DNA from 4 places in the Endobacterium panacihumi genome. Region 2 is predicted to be linked to each of the others. Evidence: predicted binding sites of a transcription regulator. Region 2 holds the regulator's gene; each other region holds the start of a gene.
The links. Region 2 encodes LexA, which represses DNA repair genes until DNA is damaged. Its sites were predicted from a motif close to TGTTCNNNNTGTGTTCNG; they were not measured.
Positions count from the first base shown of each region.

Region 1: the regulator LexA is predicted to act here: its motif matches at 2,530-2,547, upstream of dinB (DNA polymerase IV).
Region 3: the regulator LexA is predicted to act here: its motif matches at 2,487-2,504, upstream of ACRQ1B_RS04470 (putative DNA modification/repair radical SAM protein).
Region 4: the regulator LexA is predicted to act here: its motif matches at 2,594-2,611, upstream of ACRQ1B_RS22175 (PA0069 family radical SAM protein).

Region 1 is NZ_JBOZRA010000003.1:199,474-203,662, reverse strand. It holds gene ACRQ1B_RS16350 (hypothetical protein) at 69-209, opposite strand; gene ACRQ1B_RS16345 (hypothetical protein) at 322-732, shown strand; partial or broken gene ACRQ1B_RS16340 (ATP dependent DNA ligase) at 1,383-1,628, shown strand; gene ACRQ1B_RS16335 (SOS response-associated peptidase) at 1,689-2,462, shown strand; gene dinB (DNA polymerase IV) at 2,584-3,687, shown strand; gene ACRQ1B_RS16325 (hypothetical protein) at 4,186-4,189, opposite strand, start outside.
Region 2 is NZ_JBOZRA010000001.1:1,514,128-1,518,316, reverse strand. It holds gene ACRQ1B_RS07520 (ComEC/Rec2 family competence protein) at 1-1,826, shown strand, start outside; gene lexA (transcriptional repressor LexA) at 1,807-2,526, opposite strand; gene ACRQ1B_RS07510 (VOC family protein) at 2,699-3,577, shown strand; gene kdsA (3-deoxy-8-phosphooctulonate synthase) at 3,580-4,189, shown strand, end outside.
Region 3 is NZ_JBOZRA010000001.1:885,872-890,060, forward strand. It holds gene ACRQ1B_RS04455 (glycosyltransferase family 2 protein) at 1-594, shown strand, start outside; gene ACRQ1B_RS04460 (glycosyltransferase family 4 protein) at 608-1,684, opposite strand; gene greA (transcription elongation factor GreA) at 1,803-2,279, opposite strand; gene ACRQ1B_RS04470 (putative DNA modification/repair radical SAM protein) at 2,510-3,742, shown strand; gene ACRQ1B_RS04475 (UdgX family uracil-DNA binding protein) at 3,739-4,189, shown strand, end outside.
Region 4 is NZ_JBOZRA010000006.1:86,715-90,903, forward strand. It holds gene ACRQ1B_RS22165 (hypothetical protein) at 110-553, shown strand; gene rnhB (ribonuclease HII) at 564-1,232, opposite strand; gene ACRQ1B_RS22175 (PA0069 family radical SAM protein) at 1,377-2,534, opposite strand; gene ACRQ1B_RS22180 (glycosyltransferase family protein) at 2,667-3,179, shown strand; gene ACRQ1B_RS22185 (4-(cytidine 5'-diphospho)-2-C-methyl-D-erythritol kinase) at 3,197-4,096, opposite strand.

The sequences.
Region 1 (4,189 bases), on a different contig from region 2:
CGAATTTCTTGGAGTGAGGAAGGCAACGAATGAGCACATGGCTTCAGCTAACAGTGAGCCCGACGTCCTCAGTTTTTGAAGAACTCACTGTTCGCTTCTAACTGAGCAGAGAAAGCATCCTTCTCTTCGTCTCCGGTGCCATCAACAAAACCAACTGCTTTTCTTGGCGTGACTGTCCAATGCCATTTTGCCGCTGTGTTACCTTTCAATCCCTCCGGCCAGACTTTAGCGACCTCGTTTCCTTCGTGGAACCCGAGCCGCTCATTTGTATCTGGGGGCTGAAGCCAACGGAGCGATTTATCTGGCAAATACTGAGCCTTAATGCTTTTTCCAGTCACGGTAGACAGCAGTAATGCAGAGAAGATTGATGTCGCGCAACTTGATTATAGCCTAATCACGACATTGCGCTCTGAAACCACGCCGAGCCGCGTGGTCACCCCAACTTCATTGGACAAGTCGGGAATACAGCTTACGATCCATCGCTGGAGGAACCGTGTCATGATTATTCCGCGAAAACTTGTTGTGCCAGATGCAGAGATGGACGCACTTCGGCATAAACTCGGTACTTATGCTATTCGCTATCATCTCTCAGGCCCTATGAAGGAACGGCTCGTCGACCAAACATTCATGGAACTCGCCAACGAACCTGACATTCTGCTCGACAAGCCGATCGAGCAGGCGATCGCAGAAACGATGCACCGGGTATTTATGGGCGGTAAAGCTGCGCAATAATCACCTATTCACCACAACCTTCTGCATGCCTTGAAAACCTTCAGCACCCTCATAGTTTTCACGCCAGGATGGGGGAATGAAGAGTGACGATAACCGCACGAAACGAAGCGTCGCCTTGTTTGCCTCATGCAGGTGAGGCTATGACTTTCCCTGCTGCGCAGTTATTGCACGTTGGACAGCTGAAGGCCTTTCCGCTGCGATGCGTGGCCATTCCCGTTTCGAAAACCCCTATCGCTTCCACAGTCAAGCCACCCAACACGACGCGTGGATCGACGGCTTCCAGAGCTTCCAGCTATAGTCTCATGGTCAAATTGACACCCATAACCTGATCCAGATTACTGCTGCCGCCACTGCGTTTAGCGGCATGGTTGCCGCGTCGGACTTGAACTCGAAGCCTCTTGGGACCGTCACTCCCATTGCCGGGCCCACGTTCTCAGCTCGCCTTTCGCCTTCTCCGGCCAGGCCTTCACATTCGGATGGACGATAATTCTCTTGCCCTCGGGTTTCCATGCAGCGAACACCTCCACGATCCTGCCTGGACAGGAAGAGAAGTCCTGCTTCTTCATCGCAATTATGTGGTCTGCAAGCCGATCAAACGAAATCATCACCTTTGAACTCGCCGCTACCCACACCGGTCATGAGTTCCTGGAATCGGCAGAGTTGGGACCGGGTTCAAGGAGGCCGAGGCCACCAAGCTGCGCAAGATGCTCGAAAAGCTACGGTAGAAGCGACCGCCGGTGCCCTATGCTGGAGAAGCCGATATCGTCTGGGTCCATCCGACGCTGATTGCCGAGATCGAGTTCCGTGGCTGGACGGCAGATCGCAAACTCCGCCATGCGGTCTACAAAGGTTTGCGCGAGCGGCAGGACAATGCCGATGTTTTCCAGCTCGACTAGCGGATCACCATCGATGCGCTAGACTGCCCCCCATTGGTCTGAGCGGGAGGACAGCCTGGAATGTGCAACCTTTATCGGATGGAGGACAAGGACTGGGTCTCGCAATGGGCCAAGGACGTAGAGAGCCTGATCAACCTTATGCCCACCTATCAGATGAACCCGGACCAGTCGGGACCGATCGTCCGCAATACCGCTGACGGCAAAACGCAACTGGTGCATGCGCGCTGGGGCCTCCCCTCCCCGATCTTCGTTCAGAAGAAAGCAGCCGAGGCACGCGCCGACAAGATGAGGGTAAAGGGCCAGGTTGTCGATATGGACACACTCATACGTATGGAGCCGGACCGCGGCGTCACCAATGTCCGCAAGCTCACTTTACCCCATTGGAAACGCTGGTTCGGTGTGGAGCATCGTTGTATTGTTCCTGTCACAAGCTTTGCCGAGCCGGATCCCGCAAGTCAGGCACCCGGCGGCAAAGTCCCAAACGCCTGGTTCGCCCGCGACGAACAAAAATCGCTGATGTTCTTTGCCGGCATCCACGTGCCGCAATGGCAAAGCGTCCGGAAGGTAAAGGACGGGCTGACCACAGATGACCTCTATGGCTTCCTCACGACCGATCCGAATGGGCTGGTGAGTCCGATCCATGAGAAGGCGATGCCGGTCCTGCTGCTGACGAAGGAAGAAACGGAGGTCTGGATGCGGGCGCCGTGGGAGGAAGCTCAGCATCTCGCCCGCCCTCTGCCGGACGATACGCTGATCATTTCCTCGCGCGAACCCTACGGCTCCTCGATCGTCTCGAAATCAGGTGAACCCGTCGAGCAGGGTAGCCTGTTGTAGGAAGGTAAGGGCACCCGACAGTTCGGTCCCATGAAGCAGTTGTTTGCGATCGGCGGGAACGATGATACGTTCACTATCCGTTCCAACTATCAAGCCTCAACCCGGACCTTCCGGCAGCACCATGACAGACACGATCCCGGCAGAGACCTTGCGCAAAATCATCCATGTAGACATGGACGCGTTCTATGCGTCGGTCGAGCAGCGTGACAATCCGGAGCTGCGCGGCAGGCCGTTGGCCGTCGGGGGAGCTGCCGCCCGCGGTGTCGTGGCGGCTGCCAGCTATGAAGCCCGCAAGTTCGGGGTCCATTCGGCTATGCCGTCGGTCACGGCGGCGCGCAAATGCCCCGATCTGATTTTCGTGAAGCCGAGGTTCGAAGTGTATCGAGCCGTGTCGCAGCAGATCCGCGAGATTTTTGCCGAATACACGCCTCTGATCGAGCCTTTGTCACTGGACGAGGCTTATCTCGACGTGACGGAAAACCTGAAGGGCATGCCGATCGCCACAGAGATCGCGCTGGAAATCCGGGCGAAGATCAAGGCCGTGACCGGCCTCAACGCATCAGCCGGGATTTCCTACAACAAATTTCTGGCCAAGACGGCGTCCGACCTCAACAAGCCGAATGGGCAGGCGGTCATCACGCCGAAGAACGGCCCGGCGTTTGTCGAGCAGCTTGCCGTCAAGAAATTCCATGGAGTCGGGCCGGCCACCGCCGAGAAAATGCATCGGCTCGGTATCGAGACCGGCGCGGATCTCAAGGCGCAGTCTCTGCCGTTCCTGTCGCAGCATTTCGGAAAGTCCGGTCCCTATTTCTACGGCATCGCCCGCGGTATCGACAATCGCCAGGTCCGGCCCGACCGCGTGAGAAAATCCGTTGGCGCCGAAGATACGTTCAGCCAAGATATCGACGACCTTGATCTGGCGACGAGCGAATTGAAGCCGTTGGCGGAGAAGGTCTGGGGCTATTGCGAGGGAAAAGGTTTCAGCGGCAAGACCGTCACCGTGAAGATCAAATATTCCGACTTCAGCCAGGCGACGCGCAGCAAGACCACGGCCCTTCCGTTTGCCAACGGCAACGAGATTCTTGAAGCAGCAACTGGGCTTCTTGCGACCGTCTATCCGTTCAAGCTGTCGGTGCGGCTGCTTGGCGTCACCCTATCGTCGCTGACGAACGATCGGGGCGAAGATGGCGATGAGGATCAGTCGCAATTGGATTTCGGGATGTAGGCAAAAACGAAAAAGCCTGCGCGGGAGGAGTGCGCAGGCTTTTCGAAATCATTGGACACCGGCTGGAGGAGGAGTGCCGTTGTCCGTTCAGGCTACCCTTGGGAGGAGGAGTGGGCCACCTGAGACACGAAGCTTTGTGGGAGGAGGTACATCGCTTCGTTGGGTTTCTATACACGACCCTTCGGGTACCGTTAGGTCTTGCTCTGCGGTCCAGCGATGCACTTGGCGCAACGCATTATTTCTAGGTGCCCAAATACCAGCCGCGAGTAATGCAGGGGTATTTGCAGCCGGTGCAGGCAGGGTAAGGCTCTTGAACGGATACGAACCTTCGCCCCCTCAAATCAATGCTGAACGATTCCAGATATTTGCGTTCCTCGCCCAATAAGTGCTGATTTGTCTATTTGTCGTTCGAAAGCTTGAGGTGGAGGCTTATTTCTCTTGATTTGCTGCCAAGTGGTAGCAGACATTTCCACACTCATAGGCGCAAACTTGACGCATTCAG
Region 2 (4,189 bases):
TTTTCACCTGGCGCAGCGCGATTGCCTCTCGCATCCGTGACACGGTGCCCGGCGATGCCGGGGCTTTTGCCGCCGCCATCGTGACCGACGAACGGCGTGCCATTTCCACGGAGACCACCGAGGCGCTGCGTGTCTCTGGGCTGGCTCATATCGTTGCGATTTCCGGGCTGAACATGGCGCTGGCGGCCGGTATCTTTTTTGTCGGCATGCGCAGCCTGTTTGCTCTTATGCCCGGTTTTGCGCAGGCGTTTCCCGTCAAGAAGCTGGCGGCGGGTGCAGCACTTCTGATGGCGACCGGTTATTACCTGATCTCCGGCTTCGGCGTGTCCGCCGAGCGCGCCTATATCATGATGGCGATCATGCTGGCCGCCGTGTTTTTCGACCGTCCGTCGATCAGCCTGCGCAATGTGGCGCTGGCGGCGCTGGTCGTTCTTGTCGTCTCTCCCTCGGAAATTCTGGGGCCGAGTTTCCAGATGTCCTTTGCCGCCACGGTGGCGCTGGTGGCGGGCTATTCGGCATGGAGCAGGCGCAGGGAGGCGAATAGCGACGATCCGCCATGGCGCCCGGCAGCGCTCAAACCGGTTTTTGCCCTGGGGCATCTGGTCGGTGGCGTCTTCGTCACGTCGCTGATCGGTGGCCTGTCGACGGCCATCTTTTCCATCGACCATTTTCACCGTCTTTCCACCTACGGGCTGGCCGCCAATCTGGCTGCCATGCCGCTCGTTTCGTTCATCGTCATGCCGTTCGGCCTGATTGCAATGCTGGTGATGCCATTTGGGCTGGATGGGCCGTTCTTGAACGTGATGGGCATGGGGCTGGAGGGCGTCATCATCGTCGCCAAAACCGTTGCCGGCTGGGGTGGCGATGTCGGCATCGGCCGCCAACCGACTTGGTTTCTTCCCATCGCAACGGCTGGCTTCCTTATCCTGACCTTGCTGCGCACGCGGCTTTATCTGCTGGGGCTGCCGTTTCTGGCTCTGGCCATTTTTCTCTCATGGCGGGCAGGGCACGATCCGCCGCCGGATTTTCTCGTTTCGGAAGATGGCAGCCTTGCTGCGTTTCTGGCGGATGGTCAGGTCGCCACCAATCGCGTCCGTCCGCCCGGTTTCATCTACTCGCAGTGGCGTCATGCCCTGTCATTGCCCCAGCCAGAGGGGCCGACTTTGCTGGATATTCCGGCACCGGACACGGAGGTGAAGCCTCCCCAGTCCAGTCATGCTTTGACGGCGGCAAACACGAGTGTAGACCTGCCCGGTTCGGACGCTGTGTCCCTGGCTTCTCCCACTATGCAGGAGAAAGGCGCTGCGAAGAAAAATGCGGCAAGTCCAGAAGCGCCAGTTGCTGCCGTAGCAAGGGCAGGCCGAGAGCCGCTCAAACCAGAACAAATCGCCCGAGCCCGGCAGGGCATGCGAAAAGCACTGCAGGAAACCCCTTCGGCAACATTCGCCTGCGCGGCCCGATCATGGTGTGTCGCAAGACCACGCGATGGCCCGACGATCGCGGTTGTGGAAGATGCGCGTTACGCCGGCCCCGCCTGTGATATGGCTCAGGTGGTGATCGCTGCGCGCGCCCGTTTCGATCGCTGCCGATCAGGCGCCCTGATGATCAATGGCGAAGCACTGCGCCGCATGGGGGCTTTGGAAATCCGCTTTAACGGAAAATCCGATCCTCAGGAATGGTCAGTCGTTGTCGCCATGGATGGCTCTGATCGCTCCTGGGAGCGCCACCGCCAGTATGACTGGCGGCGAGGTGTTTTCGATCCGGCATTGCCGGAACCGCTGCAATTCCTGAGCAGCAGATCGCAGATCAGTGGTAACGGCGAATGAGGCCGACCAGCTTGCCCTGAACTTTTACACGTTCCTGCGGGAAGATGCGGGTCTCATAAGCCGGGTTGGCGGCTTCCAGCGCGATCGATGCGCCCTTGCGGCGAAAACGCTTCAGTGTCGCTTCCTCGTCATCCACCAGCGCGACGATGATATCACCCGGCGTGGCGGTGTTGCCGTTGCGGATGATGACCGTGTCGCCATCCAGAATGCCGGCCTCGATCATCGAATCGCCGCGCACTTCCAGCGCATAATGTTCGCCATTGCCGAGCATTTCCGGCGGCACGGCGATTTCATGCGTGGTGTTCTGGATTGCGGAGATCGGCACACCGGCAGCAATCCGGCCCATGACGGGCACGGTGGTGGCCGGAATGCTGTCATTGGCGACCGGTGGCGGGGTGACCGTCTTGACCGGCTGGGTCTTGCCGAGACTGCCTTCGATGACGCTCGGTGAAAACGGTTTGCGCGGCGTCAGGCTGGCATTATAGGCGTCCGGCAGCTTGATGACTTCCAGGGCACGTGCCCGGTTCGGCAGGCGGCGGATGAAGCCGCGTTCCTCAAGTGCCGTGATCAGGCGGTGGATGCCCGATTTGGAAGCCAGGTCCAGCGCATCCTTCATTTCGTCGAACGATGGCGGCACACCGGACTCCTTCATGCGTTCGTGAATGAACAGAAGCAGTTCCTGCTGTTTGCGCGTGAGCATGGCGGGTCCTTGAAGGTGAAACAAATCCAGAACGGACACTATATGTTCCATGTGTGTTCCGCAACTACGAAAATTGGTAGTGCTTGGAACGAAGGCGGCGCATGGTGTGCTTGATCACGGGCTGGGAAAAGTCGATCACTGTTATTCAAGCCTGTTTTGAAGAAGGGCGGCCATGTTCACCATCGACCATCTCGTTTTGCCCACCGCGTCTCTCGATATTGCTCGTCGGCGATTAAGCCGGCTCGGTTTCACGGTTGCGGCCGACGCCACACATCCGTTCGGTACGGGAAATGCCTGTGTTTTCATGAGGGATGGCACCTATCTGGAGCCGTTGGCCGTTGTGGATTCGGAACTCTACGAGAACTCGATTGCAGCCGGTAATGCATTCGTGGCGCAGGATCAGGCGGCGCGCACAGTGATGGGCGAGGAGGGCTTTTCTGCCGTCGCCCTGGCAACGGACAATGCGCGTGCCGACCGTGAGCGGTTTACCCAAGCCGGGATTTCCGGCGGTGATATGCTGGAATTCTCACGGCTAGCGAAGTTGCCGGACGGTTCGGAAAAACTTGCCCGTTTTCATCTGGCTTTTGCGGGGCGCGGGGAAAGTGATTCTTTCGGCGTGTTCACATGTCAGCGGCTTGATCCCTTGCCGGCCGATCGCGCGACACTGGAGCGCCACGAAAACGGTGTTTTCGGTTTGGCGGAGGTCGTGCTGGTGGCGGAAAATGCATTGGCTTCTCACGTCGGGCGTCTGCAGATCGCGATCGATACCGGTTCGGAGCTTGCCGGCGAGCATCATCGCTTTTCCGCGAGAAACGCTGCCGTGCAGGTGCTGTCTGCCGAAACCTTTCGGGCTGAATTTGCGGTCGAGGCTGGTTTCAAGTCATCGCAAACGCTTGGCCTCACCGGCGCCGCCATCGTCTTCCGTGTTCCCGATCTCACCGTGACACGGGCAAAGCTTGCTGCTAATGACGTCGCATTCATGGAAAAGGGCAGCCGTATCATGGTTGCCCCGGCGCCCGGACAGGGTGCCGTATTTGCTTTCGAGGAGTGATCATGGCTGTCAGCGCCAAGGCCGAAGTAACCGTCGGCGAGGGGGCCAAGCAGGTCCTTTTTTCCAACAGCAAGAAACTCTCTCTGATCGCCGGCCCCTGCCAGATGGAAAGCCGCGACCATGCCTTCATGATCGCCGGCACGCTGTCGGAGCTCTGCGAGAAGCTTGGCATCGGTCTCGTCTACAAATCCTCCTTCGACAAGGCGAACCGCACGTCGATTGCCGGCAAGCGCGGCATCGGGCTCGAAACAGCAATGGAAATCTTTGCCGATCTCAAGAAGGAATTCGGCTTTCCGGTCCTGACCGACATTCATACCGAAGAGCAGTGCGCCATCGTTGCTGAAACGGTGGATATCCTGCAGATCCCGGCATTTTTGTCGCGCCAGACCGATCTTCTGGTGGCCGCTGCAAAAACCGGCCGTGCCATCAACGTCAAGAAGGGCCAGTTTCTGGCGCCCTGGGACATGAAGAATGTCCAGGCAAAGTTTACCGAAAGCGGAAACGGCAATGTGCTGCTGTGCGAGCGCGGTGCTTCCTTCGGCTACAACACGCTGGTCTCGGACATGCGCTCATTGCCGATCATGGCATCGCTCGGTTCGCCGGTCATTTTTG
Region 3 (4,189 bases), 630 kb from region 2:
AAGCAGTTTGCGTTGTCGCAGTGCAGCCAGCCATGGTGCTTTAACATCGACGCGGACGAACGGCTGGACGAGCAATTCCAGGCATTGCTGCCGAAACTTGTCGTGGCACCGGAAAATATTGTCGGATGGCGCATCGCTCGGCGTCCGTATCTGATCGGTTATGGTTATACGCCCGAAAACGTTCGTGAGCGTCAGAACTTGCGGATGATCCGCAACGGCAAGGGTGAGTATGATCTCAGCCAGACGGTGCATGAAGGCATCATGCCGAACGGACGCGTGAAAGACACGCCATCGGGCAGCCTGCTGCATTTCCGCCCCCTTCTGCTCGATGAGCAGATTTTGAAGGAAAACAAATATTCGACCCTGAAGGCCAACCAGAAAGTTGCCGAAGGCAAGCGGTCGAAGCTCAAGAAGCTCGTGTTTTCACCGACCGTTTATTTCCTGCGTCTGTATTTCTTCAACGGCCTGTGGCGCTGTGGCGTGCCGGGTCTGATCCAAGCCATGACCGGCGCATCCTATTCGTTCCTGACCCAGGCCAAGATCTATCAGCGCAATGCGCTCAGAAAACACCCTATTGCCGATGAGATAGAGTGATGGGCCGCGCCACTCAGGTGGCGGTGGCCTTGTAGATGTCGCCCAGTTTTTGTGCCTCGCCCTCGATGTTGAAATTCTGCGCAACGTGGGCGAGCGCTCGTTTCGAGGCCATCGCGCGCCGCACGTCATCGTCCATGAAAAGCGCCGTGGTATTCACCATGACATCGAGATTGTCGCGGGCAACGATCTCGCCCGTCTCGTTCTCGCCGGTCACCAGCAGTTCGGAAAATGCGCCGACATCGGTCGCCACGACCGGTACTGCCGTTGCCATCGCCTCGAGCGGGGTAAGCCCAAACCCTTCCCAGCGTTGCGGCGCGACAAAAAGATCCAGCACCCGATACCAGTCGTTGATATTCGTATGCTCGCCGACAAAGAGGATACGGTCGGCAAGGCCAACCGCCGCCACGCGCGCCTTCAGTTCGTTTTCGAAGGCCATATGTTTGGCCGTTGCGCGACCGGCGATGATGGCGATCCAGTCAGGCCTGTCGGGCAGAAGGCGGACCATGCTGTCGACGAACAGATCGGTGCCTTTCTGGTGACGCACACGACCAAAGCAGCCGACGATCTGCGCATCGCCATCAAGCCCACAGGCGCGTTTCGCTGCCGCCCTATCTTCCGGCGGCGAAAAACGGTGCGTATCTATACCGTGCAGCACGACGGTGTTTTGCACTTCCAGATAGGCTGATGTCTTGGCGCTGGTGGCGATCACAGCGTCCATTTTCGAGATCAGCCATTTCGTCCAGCCGGTATGCTTGCGCTGCGAAGCCGAGGTGAAGACAATGCGGATCTTCATCCGCAACACATCGCGCATCACGATTGCCGGCAGCATTTCGAGATTGCGGCGGGCATGCCAGATACGAACAGAGGCGCCATCCGGCTCCGACCAGAGGTGGAAGAGGTCGCGAAAACGAATGAAGGGCAGGCTTTCCGGCAGGCCGGGGCCAAGAGAGGCGATCCGCTGGCCCTGCCGGGCTTGAACCGGCAGAAGCTGGATGATCGTTGATGTCACGCCGGAAAGGCGCCTTTTGAAATTCGGCGCAATGACTTGGATCTTGCGGATGTCGGCAAGCGGCACTGTTGTCTCCGGCATGCTGCCTTAGGACGCCGTGCGCCCATCTGGACGCACAAAAGACGCTCTAGTTCTTGGATCTGCGCATCGTATCGGCCCGAAAATCGATTGCGATTTTCGGGCCGATACCGAGGGCTGGTCAGCCCCAGGTGACGGTCAGGATTTCGTAGGCCTTGGAGCCGCCCGGAGCGACCACCTCGATGGAATCGCCGGCTTCCTTGCCGATCATCGCACGTGCGATCGGCGAGGAAATGGAAATGCGGCCCTGCTTCACATCGGCTTCCTGATCGCCGACGATCTGGTAGGTCTTTTCTTCGTCGGTATCTTCATCAACGAGTTTGACCGTGGCGCCGAACTTGATGGTCGAACCGGACATTTTCGACAGGTCGATCACTTCCGCGCGGGCTGTCAGGTCCTCAAGTTCGGTGATCCGGCCTTCATTATGGCTCTGCGCTTCCTTGGCGGCGTGGTATTCGGCGTTTTCCGACAGGTCGCCATGGGCGCGCGCCTCGGCAATCGCTTCAATGATGCGCGGACGTTCTTCCTGCTGACGCCAGCGAAGCTCCTCCTGAAGCTTCGTGAAACCGTTCGGCGTCATCGGTACCTTTTCAACCATTTCCTAGTCCTCGACCCTGCGTCCGCCATGCGCGGACACAAAAAGAAAGAGGTCCCGGAGCAAAACTCCGGAACCGTCCGAAAAACATTATTTGCGCCAGTATAACAGAAATCTGACGGCAAATTCCAATAAAAACAGAGATAGTGCATTCATGCGCGATTTCACAGGGGCACAGTTGCTTTTGCAGGGTTTCTTGACATTCGTGTTGAGAACATATAGTGAACAAACTAATGAAGAAATCGCTTAAAGAACGCCTCGCCATTCTCTCTGATGCGGCCAAATATGACGCTTCCTGCGCATCGAGCGGGACGGTGAAAAGAGATTCGTCGGCATCTGGCGGACTGGGGTCGACTGAGGGTTCAGGCATTTGCCACGCCTATGCGCCGGATGGGCGATGTATCTCGCTTTTAAAAATTCTGATGACGAATTTCTGCATCTATGATTGCGCCTATTGCATCAATCGATCGTCGAGCAATGTCGAGCGGGCGCGGTTTACGGTCGAGGAAGTGGTCTGGCTGACGCTGGAATTTTATCGGCGCAATTATATTGAGGGCCTGTTCCTTTCCTCCGGCATCATTCGCTCCTCCGACCACACGATGGAGGAAATGGTACGCATTGCGCGCGAACTGCGAACGATCCATAATTTTCGCGGCTACATTCACCTGAAATCCATTCCCGAAGCCTCACCGAAACTGATCGAGGAGGCGGGACTGTATGCGGACCGTCTCTCGATCAACATCGAACTGCCGACGGATGCCGGCATCGGTAAATTTGCGCCGGAAAAACGGCCGGACAATATACGGCGTTCGATGGGCAATCTGCGTCTTAAAATTGAAGAGATGGCCGAGCCGACCCTGCAGAGCAAACGGCGACAGAAGTTTGCGCCGGCGGGGCAGAGCACACAGATGATCGTTGGGGCCGATGCCGCTGACGACGCCACCATTCTCGGCACCAGTGCTCGGCTTTATGGCAGCTATGGCTTGAAGCGCGTCTATTATTCGGCCTTCAGCCCAATCCCCGATTCATCGAAAAACCTGCCGCTGATCAAGCCGCCATTGATGCGCGAACACCGGCTATATCAGGCCGACTGGCTGTACCGCTTTTATGGCTTCGATATCGGCGAGATCACATCGTCGCGGCCCGACGGCATGCTGGACCTTGATGTCGATCCCAAACTGGCCTGGGCACTCGGGCATCGCGAGCAGTTTCCGGTGGATGTGAACCGGGCAGACAAGGAAAAGCTTCTTCGCGTGCCGGGTTTCGGTACCAAGACGGTGAAATCCATTCTGTCGGCCCGCCGCTTCCGCCGCCTTCGGCTGGAGGATGTTGCGCGCCTGGGTGTATCGCTGAAGAAAGTGCAGGCTTTTATCATTGCAGAGGGCTGGACACCGCACCGGCTGGTCGATCGCACCGATCTGCGGGCAATGTTCATGCCGAAACCGGAACAGTTGTCACTGTTATGACGGAGTGCTGTTTTCTGGAGGGGCGGGGCGATCTTTCCGAATGGCGGGATGCGGCGCGTCGTTTCCTGATTGCAGGCATCGAGCCGCAAAAGATCGACTGGCGGCTGCGTGATGGAGAGCAGGGGCTGTTTGATGACGGCGGTTGCTCGTCCTCGGGTGCAACCGTGCTTCCGGTCGTGAACGGAGATGCGGCACAGGTGTGCGTGCCGCCAGCCTTTCTTCGGCTTGCGGAAGCGGTTGTCTGTCACGCTGATCCCGGGCGATTTGCATTGCTTTATCGCCTTCTGTTTCGCTTGCGGCAGGAGCGGCATCTGCTGGAGGTGAAATCGGATGCCGATGTGGTGGCGGCGCATCGCATGCATAAATCGGTGGGCCGCGATTATCACAAGATGACAGCCTTCGTGCGTTTCAAGGAAATGCCCTTGGCTGCGGGCGTGGCCGGCCGAC
Region 4 (4,189 bases), on a different contig from region 2:
CGGAATGAGGCGCGCTCGCCCCCGTCTCCACACCGGGCACCTTAAAGTGCGTACTGGCGGATGGTTCGCTGCAGCTTGATATTGGGGACTTCAACAGAAAGGGACCTCTATGATTTTGAAAACATACGCGAGGCTATTTGTTCGCTCGCTTGATGATGCCTTGCCTTTCCTTGAAAAACTAGTCGGCCGCCCGGCGGACCTCCGCTTCTGGTCAGACGACCCCAAATTGCTCCAGTCAATTGCAGGAGACGGCGCAAAACCGCATTCGGACCTGGCAGATGTCGAACAGGCCGCCATCGGCGATTTTCTGGTCATCGCTGGCGACGAGAATTCGCTTGCATTGGCGCGCAAGGCAGCCGGACCGGTGATCGTGGATGATCTCCAGCAAACAACGGACGCTTTGGTCATGGCCGGCGCTGTGGTCGTGCTGCCATCAACTGCCGTGGAGACCGGCGTGTTCAACTATATCCGACATCCGGACGGGATGTTGGTTGAGTATGTGGAGTGGAAGCCTGAACTCGTCGCACGGATGATTGGTAAACCAGGGGCCTAGCCGGGTGAATCTAATCCAGCACCACTCCATCCTTCTTCAGTGGCCGAAAACTCATCCGGTGCAACACACACGGGCCATGCTCGATGATGGCGCCACGGTGCTGCGCCGTGCCATAGCCGGCATGCCCCTCAAACCCATAGGCGGGCCACACAGCGCCGGCGCGCGCCATCATGCGGTCACGCGTCACCTTGGCGACGATAGAGGCGGCGGCGATCGAGACGGAGCGGGCATCGCCCTTGATGACGGCGCGGCCGGTGCAGGTGATGCCGGGCACGACGTCGCGACCGTCGGATAAAACGAGGGCAGGGGGCGTTTCCAGCCCCGCCACGGCGCGGCGCATGGCATCCAGGCTGGCGCGCAAAATATTCATGTCGTCGATGCGTTGTGGGCCGGATGAGGCAATCGACACCTGCGCCGTGGCGATGATCGCGTCGAACAGTTTTTCACGCTGTTTCAGGCTGAGCTTTTTACTGTCGTTCAGTCCCGCCGGAATGTTTTCAGGGTCGAGAATGACGGCAGCGGCAACGACCGGTCCGGCCAAAGGTCCGCGTCCGGCCTCGTCGGTGCCGGCGACCGGCCACAGGCCTTCCGCGCGGGCGGCCTCCTCTATGCTGAAATCGGGTTTCAGCGGCAGAGGATCAAAGAGTTTGGGAGAATCGGGCGGCGTGCTTTTTTTCATGGCGGCGAAAATCGCACGCCGACCCGATCTCCTGCAAGCCCCGGCATAACGGCGGCAACGTTTCCCGCAAGGGGGAGAGCGGGGCCGGGGCAATTCGACACGGAAAGCGGCGGTGGACCGTGTCGAAATTCTTGAAATGCGTCTTTACAGCAGCGACAGCTGCACGCCGCCTCCATCAGGCCGCACGAACAGATCGTCACGCAGAGACATGCCGCGCCGTGCCATACCGAGCCGTTTGGTCGCCATCTCGAAACGGCGGCCGATCTGCCAGGCATAGGGGCCGGCGCCCTTCATGCGCTTGGTGAAATCGGCGTCGTAATCCTTGCCGCCGCGCATCGAGCGCACGAGGTTCATCACATGCCGGTAGCGGTCCGGATAGTTTTGCAAGAGCCAGTCGCGAAACAGCGGGCTCACCTCCAGCGGCAGGCGCAGAAGCACATAACTCGCCTCGCGCGCGCCGCTCGCATGGCCTGCCTCCAGCACGCGTTCGATCTCGTGGTCGTTGAGCGCCGGGATGACCGGCGACATCATCACCGCTGTCGGGATGCCGGCTTCGGTCAGCGCCTTGATGGTTTCCAGACGACGCGACGGCGTAGCAGCGCGCGGCTCCATGCTGCGCGCCAGCTTGCGGTCGAGCGTCGTCACCGAAATGCCGACCTTGGCCAGACCCTTGGCCGCCATGTCGGAGAGAATGTCGATGTCACGCGTGATCAACGATCCTTTTGTGACGATCAGAACCGGATGCCCGGCCTTCTGCAGCACTTCGAGGATCTGCCGCATGATGCGCCATTCCTTCTCTATCGGCTGATAGGGATCGGTATTGGTGCCGATCGCGATCGGCCGCACCTTGTAATCCGGGCGGCTGAGTTCGCGTTCCAGCAGGCGCGGCGCATCCGGCTTGGCAAACAGTTTTGCCTCGAAATCGAGCCCGGCAGAGAGGCCCATATAGCTGTGCGTCGGGCGCGCAAAACAATAGATGCAGCCATGCTCGCAGCCGCGATAGGGATTGATGGAACGGTCGAAGCCGATATCCGGGCTGTCGTTGCGGGTGATTGCCGTACGCGGCTTTTCCACCTGCACTTCGGTGCGGAACGGTTCCAGTTCTTCCAGCGACTGCCAGCCGTCGTCAAACGTCTCGCGGCGCTGTTCCTCGAAACGGCCGCTCGGGTTGATGCCCGCGCCGCGTCCGCGCCGGCGGTCGATCTCGATCCGAAGACCGGAAGCGTTCACCAGTGCGTTGGCAATATCTGCCGTATGGCCAGGTGCAAGCGCACCCTGCCTCAAATCTGACAGCTCGTTCATCGGAATCTCCCGCAGGCGGCGATGCGCCGCTGCAATGACAAAATTCCTATCGAAGAAAACGGAACATTGCAAGAACAAAAATGCGAGATCCTGCGAGTGGCGTTTCGTGCCTTTATGGGCTAACTGTCACAAATGCTGACTGTCATCATGGAATGCCGCGATCAGGAAACGGAACTGGCGCAGACCCTGTCTGTGCTTGTGGCGGGCGCCGTGGAGGGGCTTGTGAGCGATGTGGTGATCCTCGATCACGGCTCTCGCGATGGCAGCGCGCGGGTGGCGGACGCGGCCGGATGCCGTTTCCATAACCATTGGGATATCAAGGACATCCTGCGTTCCGTGCGCGGCGAATGGCTGCTTCTGATGGAGCCGGGTGCGCGCCCGCAGATGGGCTGGATCGACGAGCTGGGCGAACATCTGGCGATGAACAGGCAGGCGGCGAAATTTTCGCCGTCACGCAATCATCTGCCATCCTTCTTCAAGCGGTTGAGCCGTCGTGTTCCGCCTCTGGAATATGGTTTCGTTCTGCCGAAATCACAGGCGATGGCAATCGCCAAATCGGGCATGCCGCTGGAGCAGCTGGTGCAGAGACAGAAGACGTTCATGCTGATCAGCGAGATGGTGCCGGCCTGGGCGGCGCGCAAATAGCCGCGCGCTGACGGGCCTTATCCGACCCCGCCCGGCACGGTGGATGTCGCGCAAAAATACCAGTCGGGACGCGCGCTGCTTAATGCCGCTGCGGCAGTCTGGGCCTTTTCCCCATTCTCGAAAATACCGAAACAGGTGGCGCCCGAACCGGACATACGCGACAGCAGCGCGCCCTCGGCATCGAGCATGGCGCGCAGTGTGGCGATCTCCGGCACCAGCATCGTTGCTGCCGGTTCCATATCGTTGCGCAACGCGGCCAGACAGTCGATCCAGTCCCCAAGGTCGGTGGCGGCGGGCAGCGCACTCACAGGTGAGTTGTCGCGCCGTTCCAGTGCCTTGAAGATGGCGGGCGTCGAGACGCCGATCAACGGATTACCGAGGACAAGCGCCATGGCCGGCATCTGCGGCAACACGCTTATCTGATCGCCGATGCCGCGTGCCGCAAGCGGCCTGCCGGAAAAACACATCGGCACATCGGCGCCGAGGGAGAGGAGCAGGGCCTGTCCCTCCTGCGGCTCCAGATCGGCGTTCCAGACGCGCATCAGGCCGTGCAGGGCGGCGGCGGCATCGGCAGAGCCGCCGCCGATACCGGACGCGACGGGCAGGTTCTTGTCCAGATGAATGGCAACGGGGCCGGTGATGATACCGGCAGCGGCGAGGCGCTGACGCAACCCGTCACGCGCCTTCAGCACGAGGTTGTCGGACGGGTCACCAAGGGCTGCGGCAAACCGGCCTGAGATGGAAAACCGGTCCTCGGCGGCAGCGGAGATGTCCAGCCGGTCGCCGGTATCGCAAAAGGTCACGAGACTGTCGAGCAGGTGATAACCATCGGCACGCCGGCCGGTGACATGCAGCGCCAGATTGATTTTCGCACGCGCCAGTTCGCTCGCCTGCGTCACCGTGGGTATTACGGTCATGCCTCGCCTGCCGCGTCAGTTGCCAGTGGCGGGGGGAGTGGCGGCTGGCGTGGCTGCCGGTGCTTCACCCGGCAGGTCGAGAACCATGCCCGG